Regions from separate parts of the Kitasatospora sp. SC0581 genome, predicted to be linked through region 1. Evidence: riboswitches for the same ligand, from Rfam matches in the RefSeq annotation. Region 1 holds a riboswitch; the other holds the start of a gene.
The links. A riboswitch is a leader RNA that binds a small molecule or an ion and turns the genes downstream of it on or off. The one in region 1 is predicted to bind cobalamin.
Positions count from the first base shown of each region.

Region 1 (7,297 bases):
GCGATGGCCGCCTTCCTGCCCTCGACGTCGTCGTCGAAGAGGACCCGGCCGACCGGTGACTCGATCCGCACCTTGCCGCCGTGGCGGAAGACGCCGCCGACCTGGTCCCGGGCGATCACCCGGCTGTCGTCGCCCTCGACGACGGTGATGCTCTCGTCCGAGATGCGCAGCGTGGCGGCGTGGTAGGTGACGAACATCCCGACCACGAGCCCGACGGCGGCGAGCGCCACCGGTCGGCCGATCACCATGGCCGGGGAGGTGAACGAGCCCAGGAAGCGCACGGTGTCCGCGTAGGGGATCGGGTGCCGGGCGGCGAACTGGAGGAGCCACGGGACGGCGAAGCCGAGGCCGGCGCCGACCGCGCCGCAGAAGGCCCAGATGACCACCTTGGTGTCGAGGGGCATCCGGAGCTCGGTCACGGCGGACTGGGCGCCGGTATCTTTCGTCATATGTACGACCGTAGCAGATTCGATAGTTTCAGGGCATGGTCGGAGGCGCTCCGGGACGGGGCGGCGGCCCCGGTGTCACGTTTCCGACGGCTCCCCGGTCCATCTGTCGGGCGCGGTGGCCGCAGTCCGCGCCGCCGCCGACCGAGAGAGGGGACATGACCATGGAGACCTTGACCGTCCGACGCGTCATCGCCGCACCGATCGAGGACGTGTTCGACTGGTGCGCCACCACCACCAACTACACCCGCTCCCCGCTCATCCTCCGGGCCCGCCTGGCCCGGCCGGGCGCCGGTGCGCCGTACGGCGTGGGGGCGGTGCGGGTGCACACCTGGGCGATCGGCTGGTTCCGCGAGCGGGTCACCGCGTACAACCGGCCGTACGGCTTCGACTACACCGTCGAGCGCAGCCTGCCGCCGTCCCGGCACGAACTCGGCCGGATGACCTTCATCGAGGTCCCCGGCGGGACGGAGGTCGCGTGGACGACCACCTTCCAGGTCCGACTGCCCTTCGGCGCGGCCCTGACCCGGGCCCTGGCCAAGCCCCTCATCGCCCACACCTTCGGCCGCATCCTCGCCGCCGCCGACGCCGACCTCACCGCCGGCCGCCGACGGGCCGGGAACGGCGACGCCGGGTGACGGCGCGCAACGACAGAGGTGCCCCGCACGGCCGAGCCGTGCGGGGCACCTCTGGTGTTGCGTGTGCTTCCTAGAAGTCGTCGTCGAAGGCGACGGAGCCCTCGACGGCGACCTGGTACGCCGAGACGCGGCGCTCGAAGAAGTTGGTCAGCTCCTGGACGTTCTGGAGCTCCATGAAGCCGAACGGGTTCGTCGACCCGTAGCGGATCGGCAGGCCCAGGCGGGCCAGGCGCTGGTCCGCCACGGCCTGCAGGTACTCGCGCATCGAGGCGGTGTTCATGCCGGGCAGGCCGTCACCGCACAGGTCCTGGGCGAACTGGAGCTCGGCCTCGACGGCCTCCTCCAGCATCTCCGTGACCTGCTTGGCCATCTCGTCGTCGAAGAGGTCGGGCTCCTCCTCGCGGACGGTGTCGACCACCGACATCGCGAAGTCCATGTGCATGGACTCGTCGCGGAACACCCAGTTGGTGCCCGTGGCCAGGCCGTGCAGCAGGCCGCGCGAACGGAACCAGTACACGTAGGCGAAGGCGCCGTAGAAGAACAGGCCCTCCACGCAAGCCGCGAAGCAGATCAGGTTCAGGAGGAACGCGCGGCGGTCCTCCTTGGTCTGCAGCGAGTCGATGTGGTCGACCGCGTTCATGTACTTGAAGCAGAACTGCGCCTTCTGGCGGATGGAGGGGATGTTCTCCACCGCGGCGAAGGCCGCGTTGCGGTCCTCCGGGTCGGGCAGGTAGGTGTCCAGCAGCGTCAGGTAGAACTGGACGTGCACGGCCTCTTCGAACAGCTGCCGCGAGAGGTACAGGCGCGCCTCGGGCGAGTTGATGTGCTTGTAGAGGCTCAGCACCACGTTGTTGGAGACGATCGAGTCGCCCGTCGCGAAGAACGCGACCAGCCGGCCGATGAGGTGGCGCTCGCCCTCGCTGAGCTTCGCCAGGTCGGCGACGTCGGAGTGCAGGTCCACCTCCTCGACGGTCCAGGTGTTCTTGATCGCGTCCCGGTACCGGTCGTAGAACGACGGGTAGCGCATCGGGCGCAGGGTCAGCTCGAAGCCGGGGTCGAGCAGCATCTTGCGGTCTTCGGGGGTGGTCACTGGCAGGCCTCGCAGGACTCGGGGTTCTCCAGGGAGCAGGCGATGGCGGCTTCCTGCTCCGGGGTGAGGGAGGGGGTGTTCACGGGCACCGGCGCCGGCGCGGCGGCACGGGCGGTGCCGGACGCGGCCTGGGCGATGCGGGTGGCCGGGCGCGAACGCAGGTAGTAGGTGGTCTTCAGACCGACCTTCCACGCGTAGGCGTACATCGAGCTGAGCTTGCCGATGGTCGGCGCCGCCATGAACAGGTTCAGGGACTGGCTCTGGTCCAGGTACGGCATGCGGGCCGCGGCCAGGTCGATCAGCGCGCGCTGCGGCAGCTCCCAGGCCGTCCGGTACAGCGAACGGACCCCGGCGGGCAGCCAGTTCAGGTCCTGGACGGAGCCGTTGGCGTCGCGCAGGGCGTCGCGGGTCTGCTGGTCCCAGACGCCGAGCTCCTTGAGCTCGCGCACCAGGTACGGGTTGACCTGGAGGAACTCGCCGGACAGCGTCTCGCGCTTGAACAGGTTGGACACCTGCGGCTCGATGCACTCGTACACGCCGGCGATGGACGCGATGGTCGCGGTCGGCGCGATGGCCAGCAGCAGCGAGTTGCGCAGGCCGGTCTCGGCGATCCGGGCGCGCAGCGCCGTCCAGCGGTCGGCCCACTGCGGGGCGGCCGTCGGGAAGTGGTCGATGTGCAGCTCGCCGCGGGCGGCACGGGTCTCGCCGTACGCCTCGTGGCGGCCGAGCTGCTCGGCCAGGTCGGCGGAGCGCTCGTACGCGGTGAGCATGATGCGCTCGGCGATCAGCGTGGACAGGCGGGCGGCCTCGGCGGAGTCGAAGTCGATCCGCAGCTTGAAGAAGACGTCCTGGAGGCCCATCACGCCGAGGCCGACCGGCCGCCAGCGGGAGTTGGAGGTGCCGGCCTCGGTGGTCGGGTAGAAGTTGATGTCCACCACGCGGTCGAGGAACGTCACGGCCGTGCGGACGGTGGCGTCGAGGCGCTCCCAGTCCATGGCGCCGAGCAGGTCGTCGACGGTGGCACCGGGGGCCACGTGGGCGCCGAGGTTGACCGAGCCGAGGTTGCAGACGGCGGTCTCGGAGTCGTCCGTGACCTCCAGGATCTCCGTGCACAGGTTGGAGGAGTGCACGGTGCGGCCCGGCAGGGCGGTCTGGTTGGCGGCGCGGTTGGAGGCGTCCTTGAAGGTCATCCAGCCGTTGCCGGTCTGCGCCAGGGTGCGCATCATGCGGGCGTACAGGGTCTGCGCCGGGATGGTGCGGACGGCCTTGCCGGCCAGCTCGGCCTTGCGGTAGGCCTCGTCGAAGTCGGCGCCCCACAGGTCGACCAGCTCCGGCACGTCGGCCGGGGAGAACAGCGACCAGTCCTGGTTGGCGTTGACCCGGCGCATGAACTCGTCCGGGATCCAGTGCGCCAGGTTGAGGTTGTGGGTGCGGCGGGCCTCTTCGCCGGTGTTGTCGCGGAGCTCCAGGAACTCCTCGATGTCGGCGTGCCAGGTCTCCAGGTAGACGCAGGCCGCGCCCTTGCGGCGGCCGCCCTGGTTGACGGCGGCGACCGAGGAGTCGAGGGTGCGCAGGAACGGCACGATGCCGTTGGACTTGCCGTTGGTGCCGCGGATCAGGCTGCCGCGCGAGCGGATGCGCGAGTAGGACAGGCCGATGCCGCCGGCGTGCTTGGACAGGCGGGCGATCTGCGCGTAGCGGTTGTAGATCGAGTCCAGGTTGTCCAGCGGCGAGTCGAGCAGGTAGCAGCTCGACATCTGCGGGTGCCGGGTGCCGGAGTTGAACAGCGTCGGCGAGGAGGTCAGGTACTCCAGGCGGCTCATCAGGCCGTACAGCTCGGCCACCTCGCGCACCGACTGCTCGGAGTCGCCGACCGCCAGGCCGCAGGCGACGCGGAGCAGGAAGTGCTGCGGGGTCTCGATCACCTTGCGGGTGATCGGGTGGCGCAGCAGGTAGCGGGACTGCACGGTGCGCAGGCCGAAGTACTCGAAGCGGTCGTCGCCGGCGGTGTCGATCAGCGCGTCCAGGGCGGCGGCGTGCTTGGCGACGAAGTCCGCGGTGGTGTCGCCGATCAGGCCCTCGGTGTGGCCGACGGCGATCGAGGCGGAGAAGGACACCGAGCCCTGGCTGTTCGCCTCGTCGACGATCTCCAGCGCGAGCAGGCGGGCGGCCAGCTTCGAGTACTGGGGGTCCTCGGCGATCATCGACGCGGCGGCGTCCACGGCCAGCCCGCGCAGCTCGGCGAAGTCCGAGCCGGCGTGGCGGCCGCGCAGCGCGGCGGCGGCGACATGGCCGGGGTCGACCTCGGTGAGGTCGGTGCTGCGGTCGGTGAGCAGCCGCAGCAGCGCGCCCCCGGGGTCGGAGACCGTCGGGTCGGTGAAGGCGGTACCGGAGCCCTGGGCGGGCAGGGTGGCTGAGGCAGCGGTGGTCAAGGCGCTCTCTCCTGGCGGCGATCGGCGGCGGTGCTCGGGGGGCCACCGGGCCGATCTGGGCAGGGGAGCACGGCGCGAACGCAAAAAGCGTCGCGCGAGGTGACTCCCCGGCCCGCCCGCGAGGCCCGGAGGGGTACTGCTGGTGCCGGCGCGGCCTCTGCGGGAGGGCCGTGGCGCACGCCGTCGGCAGGTACTCGGACTCGCGGGGTGCGGCTGCTGGAGCCGCCCGCTCACCGCTGCGGGGCAGTCCCGGATTCGCACCGGGTTCCCCTGCATCGACAGCAGAAGCGAGCATACATGTTGTGCCGCCGGACTGCGGCGGCACCATATGTTGTGCCTGTCGTGTCGCGGATGTGCGTGGGCCGGGCGGCCGGTCAGTGCTTCAGATAGACCTTGTACGTGCTCGAATCGCCGGTCGGCGAGGTGAATTGGGCGACCAGCCGGTAGTGTCCGGCGGCGCCCAGGGCCTCGCTCAGGGCCCGGTCGGTGGCCCTCGGCGCGGTGCTGTCGAGGACGACCATGGTGAACCAGCCGTCCCGGATCGCGGCGACGCTGCCGTCGTCGCCGTGGTGCTCGACCCCGGCCCCGTCGCGGTAGTCGGTGCCGGCGCGCGCGGAGACCCACTGCTCGGGCTTGGAGACGCCGCCGAGGTAGTACTCGGCGAGTCCGTCGACCTCGGTGAGGTAGCGGCCCTGGGGCTCCGTGTGGACCCGCAGGACGGCCAGCAGGCGGCCGGAGTCGGGCCCGTTCTGGTAGCGCAGTGCGGACTGTTCCAGGCCGAGGGCGAGCAGGGCGACCCAGACCAGGATGCCGAGCTGGGGGTGGCGGAAGTGGGCGCCGACCAGCCGGGTCAGGCCGACCCCGGCGAGCGGGGCGGCCAGCAGCATGCCGTAGCCGAGGTGGCGGAACAGCGCGCCGGAGGTGCCGGTCCACAGGTGGGCGGCGGGGACCAGCAGGGCGGTGGCGGTCAGGACGGCCCCGAGCAGGGCGCGCCGGCCCCGGGTGGTGGGGAGGGGCTCCTTCTCCGGCGCGTCGTGCTCGGGCATCTGTTCGCGGCGCGCGTAGGCGATGGTGCCGGCCACCGCGAGGACGGTGAACAGGCCGGCCCACTGGAGCGTGCCGAGCAGGACCGAGCCGGCCGAGCCGGGGGCGTTGCCGCGCGAGGGCGACCACCCGGCGACCTTGCCGAGGGTGCCGTACGGGAGCAGCAGGACGAGGGTGCCGAGGGCCGTCAGCAGTGAGCGCAGGGCGGCCGGGCCCACCCGGTGGTACGGCCGGGCGCAGGCGAAGGCGAGGGCCACCAGGGCGGGGACGGCGAAGGCCGCGGAGTAGGCCGTGGCGCAGGCCAGCGCCGTGGGCGGGGCGGCGAGCAGGGCCAGGGCCGGATGGCGGCCGGCGGTGAACACCGTGGTCCAGGCCGCGAGGGCGACCAGCAGGACGGCGAGGGACTCGGGCGCGGCGTAGAAGCCGACCACGACGGTGGACTGGAGGACGGCGTACCCGGCGATGGCGCAGATGGCGACCCGCTCGTTGAACAGCCGCCGGGTCAGCGAGTACAGCAGGACCGTGGTGAGCAGCGCGAAACCGAGGCTGAGCAGCCGGGTGCCCCAGATGCCGTTGGCGTCGGCGGCGGCGCCGGCCAGCGGCGGGTAGAGCCAGGGCGAGCCGTGCACCCGGTCGACCAGGTCGGTGGTGACCGGGGTGCCGTGCAGCAGGTGGGCCAGCTGCTGGCGGCCGGCGACCATGGCGGCGGCCTCGTCGGGGTGCGCGGCGGCCAGCAGGCGCAGCGAGAGGGCGGCCTGGACGGTGAGGACGGCGCCCAGCAGCCCGCGGGCGATCCACCGGCGCCGGGGGCTGGTGCCCGGGTCCCAGCCGATCGCGGGGACCCGCGGGATGGTGTACGGGGCCAGCTCGACGCCGTCGGGGTTGTCGACCGTTACGGCGGGGCGGGGCCCGTCGGGGCTGTCCACCGCCACGGCGCCGGGCCCGTCCGGGTCCGGCTCGGCGGCCGGGTCGTGGGCGGAGCGGCCGTGCGGGACGGGGGAGAACTCGGACTCAGTGCTCATCAGGGGTTCCGGATGTCGAAGCCGTAACGGGGGTCGGACACGCGCTGCTTGAACGCGGCGAGGGTGTCCGGCACGGCCTCGACCCGCCAGTCCGCCCGCTTGACGATGTTGAACCAGACGAAGCCGACGATGTCGTCGTGCGCCTCCAGCCCGGAGAACAGCTGGTCGATGTCCGCGTGCTGGCGCTTGCCCTGCTCGGAGGCGGTCTCGCTGATGAAGAAGGGCTTCTGGGAGAAGCCGCGGATCTCGGCCATGGTCGGGCCGTAGAGCGCGTCGAAGGTCTTGGGCCCGGTCTTGGTGAAGTAGCCGGTCATGCCGGCCCAGTCGACGTAGGTGTCGCCGGGGTAGTACGGCTCCAGGCGGGTGTTGGGCGCGGGGTCGGTGATGTTGGGGCTCCAGACCCAGATCACGTTGGTGGCGCCGGCCTGGTCGAAGAGGTCGTGGACGTGGCGCCAGGCGGCCACGAAGTCCTCGGGGGTGGCGGCCTGACGGCCCCACGGGTACCAGTCGCCGTTCATCTCGTGGGCGATGCTGACGGCGATCGGCAGGTTGAACTTGGCCACGGCCTTGGCGACGCCGCGCACGTAGTCGTCGGTGTCGCCGGCCGCGATCGAGGCGAGCGAGC
Region 1 covers NZ_JBLRWA010000008.1:270,986-278,282, reverse strand. Annotated here, with positions in the region: gene ACLWS4_RS16515 (hypothetical protein) at 1-449, opposite strand, end outside; gene ACLWS4_RS16510 (SRPBCC family protein) at 611-1,084, shown strand; gene ACLWS4_RS16505 (ribonucleotide-diphosphate reductase subunit beta) at 1,155-2,150, opposite strand; gene ACLWS4_RS16500 (ribonucleoside-diphosphate reductase subunit alpha) at 2,171-4,582, opposite strand; cobalamin riboswitch at 4,774-4,908, opposite strand; gene ACLWS4_RS16495 (glycosyltransferase family 39 protein) at 4,981-6,672, opposite strand; gene ACLWS4_RS16490 (glycoside hydrolase family 26 protein) at 6,672-7,297, opposite strand, start outside.

Region 2 (7,297 bases), on a different contig from region 1:
CGCGCCGTGCCAGGTGGTGCCCCAGACCGGGCCGACCCGGCAGCCGTCCAGGAAGGGACTGCCCCCCTCCACGGTCACCACCCCGTGGTGGATCTCGTAGCCCTCGACCCGCTGCCCGAACGCCTCGCCGACCGGCCGCGCCAGCACCTTCTCGACGCCGAACCGCACCCGCGTCGGCAGCAGCCCGAGACCGTCGACGGCGCCCGCCTTCGACTCGACCTCGTCCACGATCGAGTGCGCCAGCATCTGGTAGCCGCCGCAGACCCCGAGGACCGGCAGTCCGGCTGCCACCCGCGCCTTCAGGGCCGGCTCCAGGCCGCGCTCGCGCAGCCAGGCGAGGTCCGCGACGGTGGCCCGGGTGCCGGGCAGCACCACCAGGTCGGCGTCGGCCAGCTCCTCCGGCCTGGTCGCCCAGCGGACCAGCACGCCCGGCTCCTGCGCGAGCGCGTCCATGTCGGTGAAGTTGGACAGCCGGGGGAAGCGCACCACGGCCACCCGCAGCACGTCCGCGCCGAGCGGCCCGGGCCCGTCCGCCCGGTCCGCCACGGTGGACAGGTCCAGCGAGTCCTCGGCGTCCAGCCAGAGCCCGGGCAGCATCGGCAGCGTGCCCAGCACCGGACGGCCGGTCAGCTCGTGCAGCATCTCCAGCCCGGGCGCCAGCAGCCGCGCGTCGCCGCGGAACTTGTTGACGAACCAGCCCGCCACGTGCCGCTGGTCCTCCGCCGACAGCAGCGCCAGCGTCCCGTACATCGCCGCGAAGACCCCGCCGCGGTCGATGTCCCCGACCACCACCACCGGCAGGGCGGCGGCCGTGGCCAGGCCCATGTTGGCGATGTCGCGGTCGCGCAGGTTGATCTCGGCGGGCGATCCCGCGCCCTCGCAGACCACCACGTCGTAGCGGCCGCGCAGGTCGGCCAGGCACTCCAGGGCGCGCTCCAGCAGGACGGGCTTGCGCTCGCGGTAGTCCAGCGCGCCGACCTCGGCCACCGGCCGGCCGAGCAGCACCACCTGGCTGCGGCCGTCCGCGCCCGGCTTGAGCAGCACCGGGTTCATCGCCGCCTCCGGCTCCACCCGGGCGGCCTGCGCCTGCATCGCCTGGGCGCGGCCGATCTCGGCGCCGTCGGCGGTGACGAAGGAGTTGAGCGACATGTTCTGCGCCTTGAACGGCGCGACCCGTACGCCCTGGCGGGCGAGCCACCGGCAGATCCCGGCCGTCACCACGCTCTTGCCCGCGTCCGAGGTCGTCCCCGCGACCAGCAGTGCGTTGCTCATGCCCGTCCCCTCTTCTTCAGCAGTGCCCGCAGCAGGACGTGCCCCGCGACCGTCGTACCCAGCGCCAGTGCGCCCACCCGCCGGGAGAGCGCGCAGGCCCGCTCGATGTCGTCCACCGTCACCGGCCGCAGCTCCGCGCCCAGGACGGGCCGGTGCTCCACCCGCTCGCCGTACCGCAGCGTGCCGCCCAGTCGGACGCCCACCGCGCCGGCGAACGCCGATTCGGCCTGGCCCGCGTTCGGGCTCGGGTGCGCGGAGCCGTCGCGCCGCCAGACCCGCCAGGCGGTCCGGGGCTCGGGGGCGGCGGCCACCGTCAGCAGGGCCGTCAGCCGGGCACCCGGCCAGCCCGCCACGTCGTCCAGCCGGGCCGAGGCCCAGCCGAACCGGGCGTAGCGGGGCGAGCGGTGGCCGACCATGGCGTCCAGGGTGTTCACGGCGCGGAAGGCCAGCAGGCCGGGGGTGCCGGCCAGGGCGCCCCAGGTCAGCGCGTTCACCACGGCGTCGGCGGTGTTCTCGGCCACCGACTCGACCACCGCCCGGGCGATCTGCTGCCCGTCCAGCGCGCTCGGGTCCCGCCCGCACAGGTGCGGCAGCCGCTCCCGGGCGGCGGCGAGGTCGCCGGCGGCCAGCGAGCGGCCGATGGTGCGGGCCTCCCGGGTCAGCGAGGTGCCGCCGAGCACCGTCCAGGTCGCGGCCGCCGCCAGCGCCGCCCGGCCCAGCGGGCGCCGGCCCACCGTACGGTCCAGGGCGACCGCGCCCGCCGCGACCGCGCCCACGCACAGCGCGGTGTACCCGGCCCCGGCGGCGCGGTCGTCGCGCCACAGCCGCCGCTCCAGCCGGGTCGCGGCGCTGCCGAAGAAGGCCACCGGGTGGCCCCGGCGGGGGTCGGCGAAGCGGGCGTCGGCGGCGTAGCCCGCGGCGGCGCCGAGCGCGAACACGGCGGCGCGGGCCAGCGGGCGCGAGGCTCGGGTCAGCGGGCGCGGAGCGGGGGAAGGCGCGCGCGGGGTCATCGGCCGCACGGCGGAGGGCAGCTCGGAGTCCGGCCGGGCGGGGCAGCCTGCATCGCGTGCGTGTCCTCACTCAGGGTCCGCGCCCTGGATCGACGTGACGGCGGCGAGAGTCTCCTGGCTTCCGGGTCGAACGCACCCCCGGAGCCTTCCAGCGGCCGTCGACGGCCCGCCGTGGCGATGTTCCGAGCGTGCTCCCCGGTGACAGTGGCGGGACCGCGCCGGACTTCCACCGGCTTCCTCTCCATGCCTCCGTTTGGCCCCAGGATCCCATCACGGGCCCGAACCGGGAGTCAACCGAGGTCACGGAGGGGTTGGTCACACGGGGACGCCGCTGACGCCCGGTCGGATCGCCCGGCGCGGCCCCGCCCCGACCCCCGCCACCGGCACCCCCTGAGTACCGCCCTGAGCACCGCCCTGAGCACCCCGGGAGCGCCCGCCGGGTGACCCGGACGGCCCAGCCCGGTGGCCGGTCGGGCGGAGCGCCGGTGAACTGGGGCTCGAACACCGTCCGGTCCGTGAAGAACGTCCGTGAACAACGTCCGTGAACAACGTCCGTGAACAACAGAGCGGGGAGCGAGATGCGTTGGGGAACCGCCGCCGTCGTGGCGGCCGCCGCGGTGGGGGCCGCCGTGCTGGTGGTCGGCCGCCGGGCCTCCGAGCGGATGGTCCGTCCGGTGACCGCCGTCCAGGAGTCCGGGCCGGTCCAGGTCCGCGCCCTCGCCGCCGGCCGGGTCACCTTCACCCGCGGCCCCGCGAGCCTGCGCCCCGGCCGCTGGGCGGTGGAGTGGGCGGACGGCGGGCACGCGGTCGTCGAGGAGGTGCTGCACGCCGACGAACAGGGCGTCACCCGCCGACTGGTCCGCGCCGACCGGGGCACCCTCGTCCCCGGCACCGAGGTCCGCTTCACCCCGCGGGTCCACCTCGGCGACCCCACCGAGGCGCTCGGCCTGGCCTTCGCCGACACCACCGCCGACGGCGAGCTCGGCGCCCTCCCCGCCTGGCGGCTCGACGGCAAGCGCGGCACCTGGGTGATCCTGGTGCACGGCCCCGGCGACGACCGCCGGCAGACCCTCCCGGTGCTCCCCGTCCTCGACCGGCTCGGCCTGCCCGCCCTCGCCGTCACCTACCGCGGCGACCGGGGCGCCCCCGCCTCCCCGGACGGGCTCAGCCACTTCGGCGAGACCGAGTGGCGCGACATCGAGGCGGCGGTACGGCTGGCGCTCGACAGCGGCGCGGGCAAGGTGATCCTGTACGGCTGGTCCGTCGGCGCGACCATCGTGCTGCAGACCGTGGCCCGCTCCGCCTGGTCGCACGCCGTCCGCGGCCTGATCCTCGACTCGCCCGTGCTCGACCTGCCCGCCTCCGCCCGCCGGGACGCCGCCCGGGCCGGCTTCCAGGGCGTCGCCGCCGAGCTCGGCGCCCTCGCCGCCGAGGGCCGCACCGGGGTCGACCTCGCCGACTTCGGCCGCATCGCCGACGGCACCGACCTGCGGGTGCCGACCCTCCTCCTGCACAGCCCCGAGGACAGGATCGCGCCCTTCGGCGCCGCCGAGAAGCTGGCCGCCGCCCGCCGCGACGTGGTGAGCCTCCAGCCCTTCCCCGGCGCCGACCACGCCACCCTCTGGAACACCGCCCCCGACCGCTACACCGAACTCCTCCGCCGCTGGCTCACCCCGCTGCTCTAGGGCCTGTCTTCGGACTCCCGTCGTTCGCCCCGCAGAGGCGAGTCCGAAGACCGGCCCTGGCCCCTCAACCACCCCCCCTGTGCGCGAGGGCGTTTTCGGCTGGTCCCCGCCGCTTTTCCCGGTGCGATTCCCCCCGTCCGAGAATGAACGTTCCTCCCATTCCTCCGGGCCCGCGTGAAAAGTCGGCCCGGCCGACTTCCGGTGCGGCTCGATCCCGATCACCGCGCCCGCCATCCGTCCGGATTCGGGCTGGACAGTCCCGCCGGGCGTCGCCGGGCCGAAACGCCCCCGTACGGGCCCCTCGGCTGTCAGGAGCAATATTTGGCCCGGCCCCTTACCCCCCACCCGTACGCACGGTGACCGCCCGAGCATTCCCGGCAACCGGCCCGCCCCCTGTGGCATGGGCAGGTCACACGTTTCCGGCCAGGCGGTTTGCCGTTGTTGCCCGATCTTGCGGAGGTGCCACCGGCGGTCGCCCGGTCGTACGGACAACCGGATGTGACAGAAGGCCGGTACAAGGGGAAGACTGCTCGACGTGACGTCTCGGAACCCGCGCGACCGTGATGCCCCGCTCCCGCCGACGATCGGTACCGGTGCGACGGTGACCCGTCTCCCCGGAACGGCCCAACGGCCCGCCGGTGGCAGGCCGGGCGGGGCGGGAGTCCCCCGTAACGCAGTACCCCGGCGACGAGGGCCCGCTCCGGCTCCCGGGCGGGGCAGGGTTCCCGTGCCGGAGGGCTTTCCGGCACCCTCCGAGCTGGCGCCGCTGGCCCGCCGGATGCTGGTGGACGCCGTCCGGGTCGCCCGCTGGGCCGGTGAGCTGGCCGAGGTCGACAAGCGCGGCGAGCTGCTCCCGGACGACGCCCGCGCGGCGGGCCGGGCCCTGGCCATGACGGTCGGTGCCGCCGCCAAGGCGTGGGGGCAGGCGCTGCTGGTGGGCCTGGTGGAGGCCCGGGACGGCGGAGCCGGCCCCGGCTGGCGCCTGCACGCCTGGGAGCACGACGACGAGGCCGTGGTGCGCGGCTGGTCGGCGCTGTTCGATGCCTGGACCCTGCTCGCCCCGGTGCCGCCCGCGGCGCTGCGCGGCGTCTTCGCCGTCCTGGCCGGGCAGGCCGTGGACCAGGCCCCGCAGCTGCTCTCCTTCCTGCACCTGGTGGACGGCCCGGTCGCCGAGAGCGAGCTGCTGGAGCTGCTGCGCCGCGGCCTGGACGAGCGCCGGGTCGGCACCGGCCTCGGCGGACCCGGCCTGTCGCCGGTGCCGCACGCGGCCTCGGCCGTCTCCGCCGTCCGCGGCACCTGCCGCGCGCCGCAGATCGACACCCCGGCCGCGCCCTCGGACGTGGCCGCCGTCCTGGACTGGATGCTGGACGGCCTGGCGGCCGTCGGCGCCCTGGTGCGCAGGAACGACGCCGCGGAGCTGTCGCCGCTCGGCCACTGGGCGGTGCGGGCGAAGCTGGAGGAGATCTGCACGGTCGCGCAGACCGCGGCCGGGCACATCGAGCAGAGCGCCTTCGAGCTGCTGAACGCCTGCGCGGACTACTCGCCGGGCCCGGCCCGCGCCGAGTTCCGGGCCTGGGTCGCGGCCCGGCCGGCCGACCGGGCGGTGGGCGAGCTGCTGGACGCCGCCCAGGGCGACGACGCGCTGGTGCGCGGGCTGGCCTTCGAGGCGCTGCGGGTGGCCGGCGGACCGGCCGAGCAGGCGGTGCGCGCGGCGGTGGACGAGCCGGTGCTGCGCCCGTACGCGCTGCTGTGGCTGGCGGAGCGCGCGGACGAGGGCGTCGCCCCGGCGGACGTGCTGGGCGCGGAGGACGCGGCCTGGCTCTGGGTGGACACCGCGGCCGCGGTGCTCGACCACGGCGAGACCGAGCTGCTGGTGGGCCACGTCGAGGGCGCCGCGGCGGGCGACCCGGTCCGGCTGTTCGCCCGGGCCCGGCAGTCCGGCCACCCGCGGGCGGCCTCGGTGCTGACGGCGGTCTCGAGCGTGCACCCGGACCCGGGCGTGGCCCGGGCGGCCCGCCGCTCGGCGTTCAGCGTGCACACCGGCGGCGCCTGAGCCGCACGGGCGCACGGGAACACGGGCGCACAGGAACACGGGAACACGGAAAGGGCCCGGAACCATCAGGTTCCGGGCCCTTCCCCATGTCGGTCGTGGGACGGCTCAGCCGAGCCGCGACTCCGCCCGCCGGGCGCGGACGTCGCCGACCTTCTGCCCCACCTTGCGGCGGATGACCAGCAGCGGCGCCATCGCGGCGAGCGTGATCTGGGCGAACGCGCCGACGTGCATCAGGCTGTCGCCGCCGGGCAGCCCGGTCGCCCAGGCGGCCAGGCAGCCGATCGCGACGACGACCCAGCAGAGCGTGGCGGTGGCCAGCAGCCCCTGCGGCTTCGGGTACTCGATCCGGCTGACCATCAGGTACGCGGCGCCGAAGATGGCGAGCAGACCGGGCAGGAACGGCGGGTCGAGCAGCACGATGGCGATCACCGTCATCGCGCCCATCGGGCAGGGCATGCCCTGGAACACCCCGGGCCGCATCTTGACGGCCGAGAAGCGGGCCAGCCGCAGGACCACCGCGAGCAGTACGGTCAGCGCGATCAGCGCCGACAGCTTGCTGTTGGAACCCGGGGAGACCATGCCCCAGACCGCGACGAAGTAGGCCGGCGCGATGCCGAAGCTGATCAGGTCCGCGAGGTTGTCCAGTTCCGCTCCGAGGGCGGAGGAGCGCAGCTTGCGCGCCACCAGCCCGTCGAAGAGGTCGCACATCGAGCCGATCAGCAGCAGCGTGACCGCGGTGGCGGCGCTGTGCCGGTCCGGAGCGGCGTCCGGGTTGGTGATGTGCGGGACCAGGACCCCGGTGGTGATCGAGTAGATCGCCAGGAAGCCGCAGACGGCGTTCCCCAGGGTCAGGAAGTCGGCCGTGGACAGGTGCTGGGGAGAGCGCGGGGCACGCAGCTCGCGGTCCCGTGCCCAGCGGCGGCGGCGCAGGGCCGTCTCCTCGTCGTCCAGGCCGACGATTGTCTCAGGATCAGTCACGGTCAAGGCGCGTCACCCCGGCTGTGGTCTTCTGGCCGACCTCGACGCCGACCTCGACGCCGGCCGGCAGGTAGGTGTCGACGCGGGACCCGAACCGGATCAGACCGATCCGGTCGCCCTGCTCGACCTTGGTTCCGGCGTCCACGTACGGCACGATGCGGCGGGCCACGGCCCCCGCGATCTGGACCATCTCGATGTCGCCGAGCTCGGTGTCGAAGTGCCAGACGACCCGCTCGTTCTGGTCGCTGTCCTTGTTGAACGCGGGGACGAAGCCGCCCGCGACGTGCTCGACCGACGTC
Region 2 covers NZ_JBLRWA010000006.1:286,475-293,771, forward strand. Annotated here, with positions in the region: gene ACLWS4_RS13800 (cobyric acid synthase) at 1-1,272, opposite strand, end outside; gene ACLWS4_RS13805 (cobalamin biosynthesis protein) at 1,269-2,282, opposite strand; cobalamin riboswitch at 2,390-2,523, opposite strand; gene ACLWS4_RS13810 (alpha/beta hydrolase family protein) at 2,861-3,967, shown strand; gene ACLWS4_RS13815 (hypothetical protein) at 4,695-6,020, shown strand; gene ACLWS4_RS13820 (CDP-alcohol phosphatidyltransferase family protein) at 6,126-7,004, opposite strand; gene ACLWS4_RS13825 (phosphatidylserine decarboxylase) at 6,991-7,297, opposite strand, start outside.
Region 2: another riboswitch for cobalamin. It lies ahead of ACLWS4_RS13805 (cobalamin biosynthesis protein); the one in region 1 lies ahead of ACLWS4_RS16500 (ribonucleoside-diphosphate reductase subunit alpha).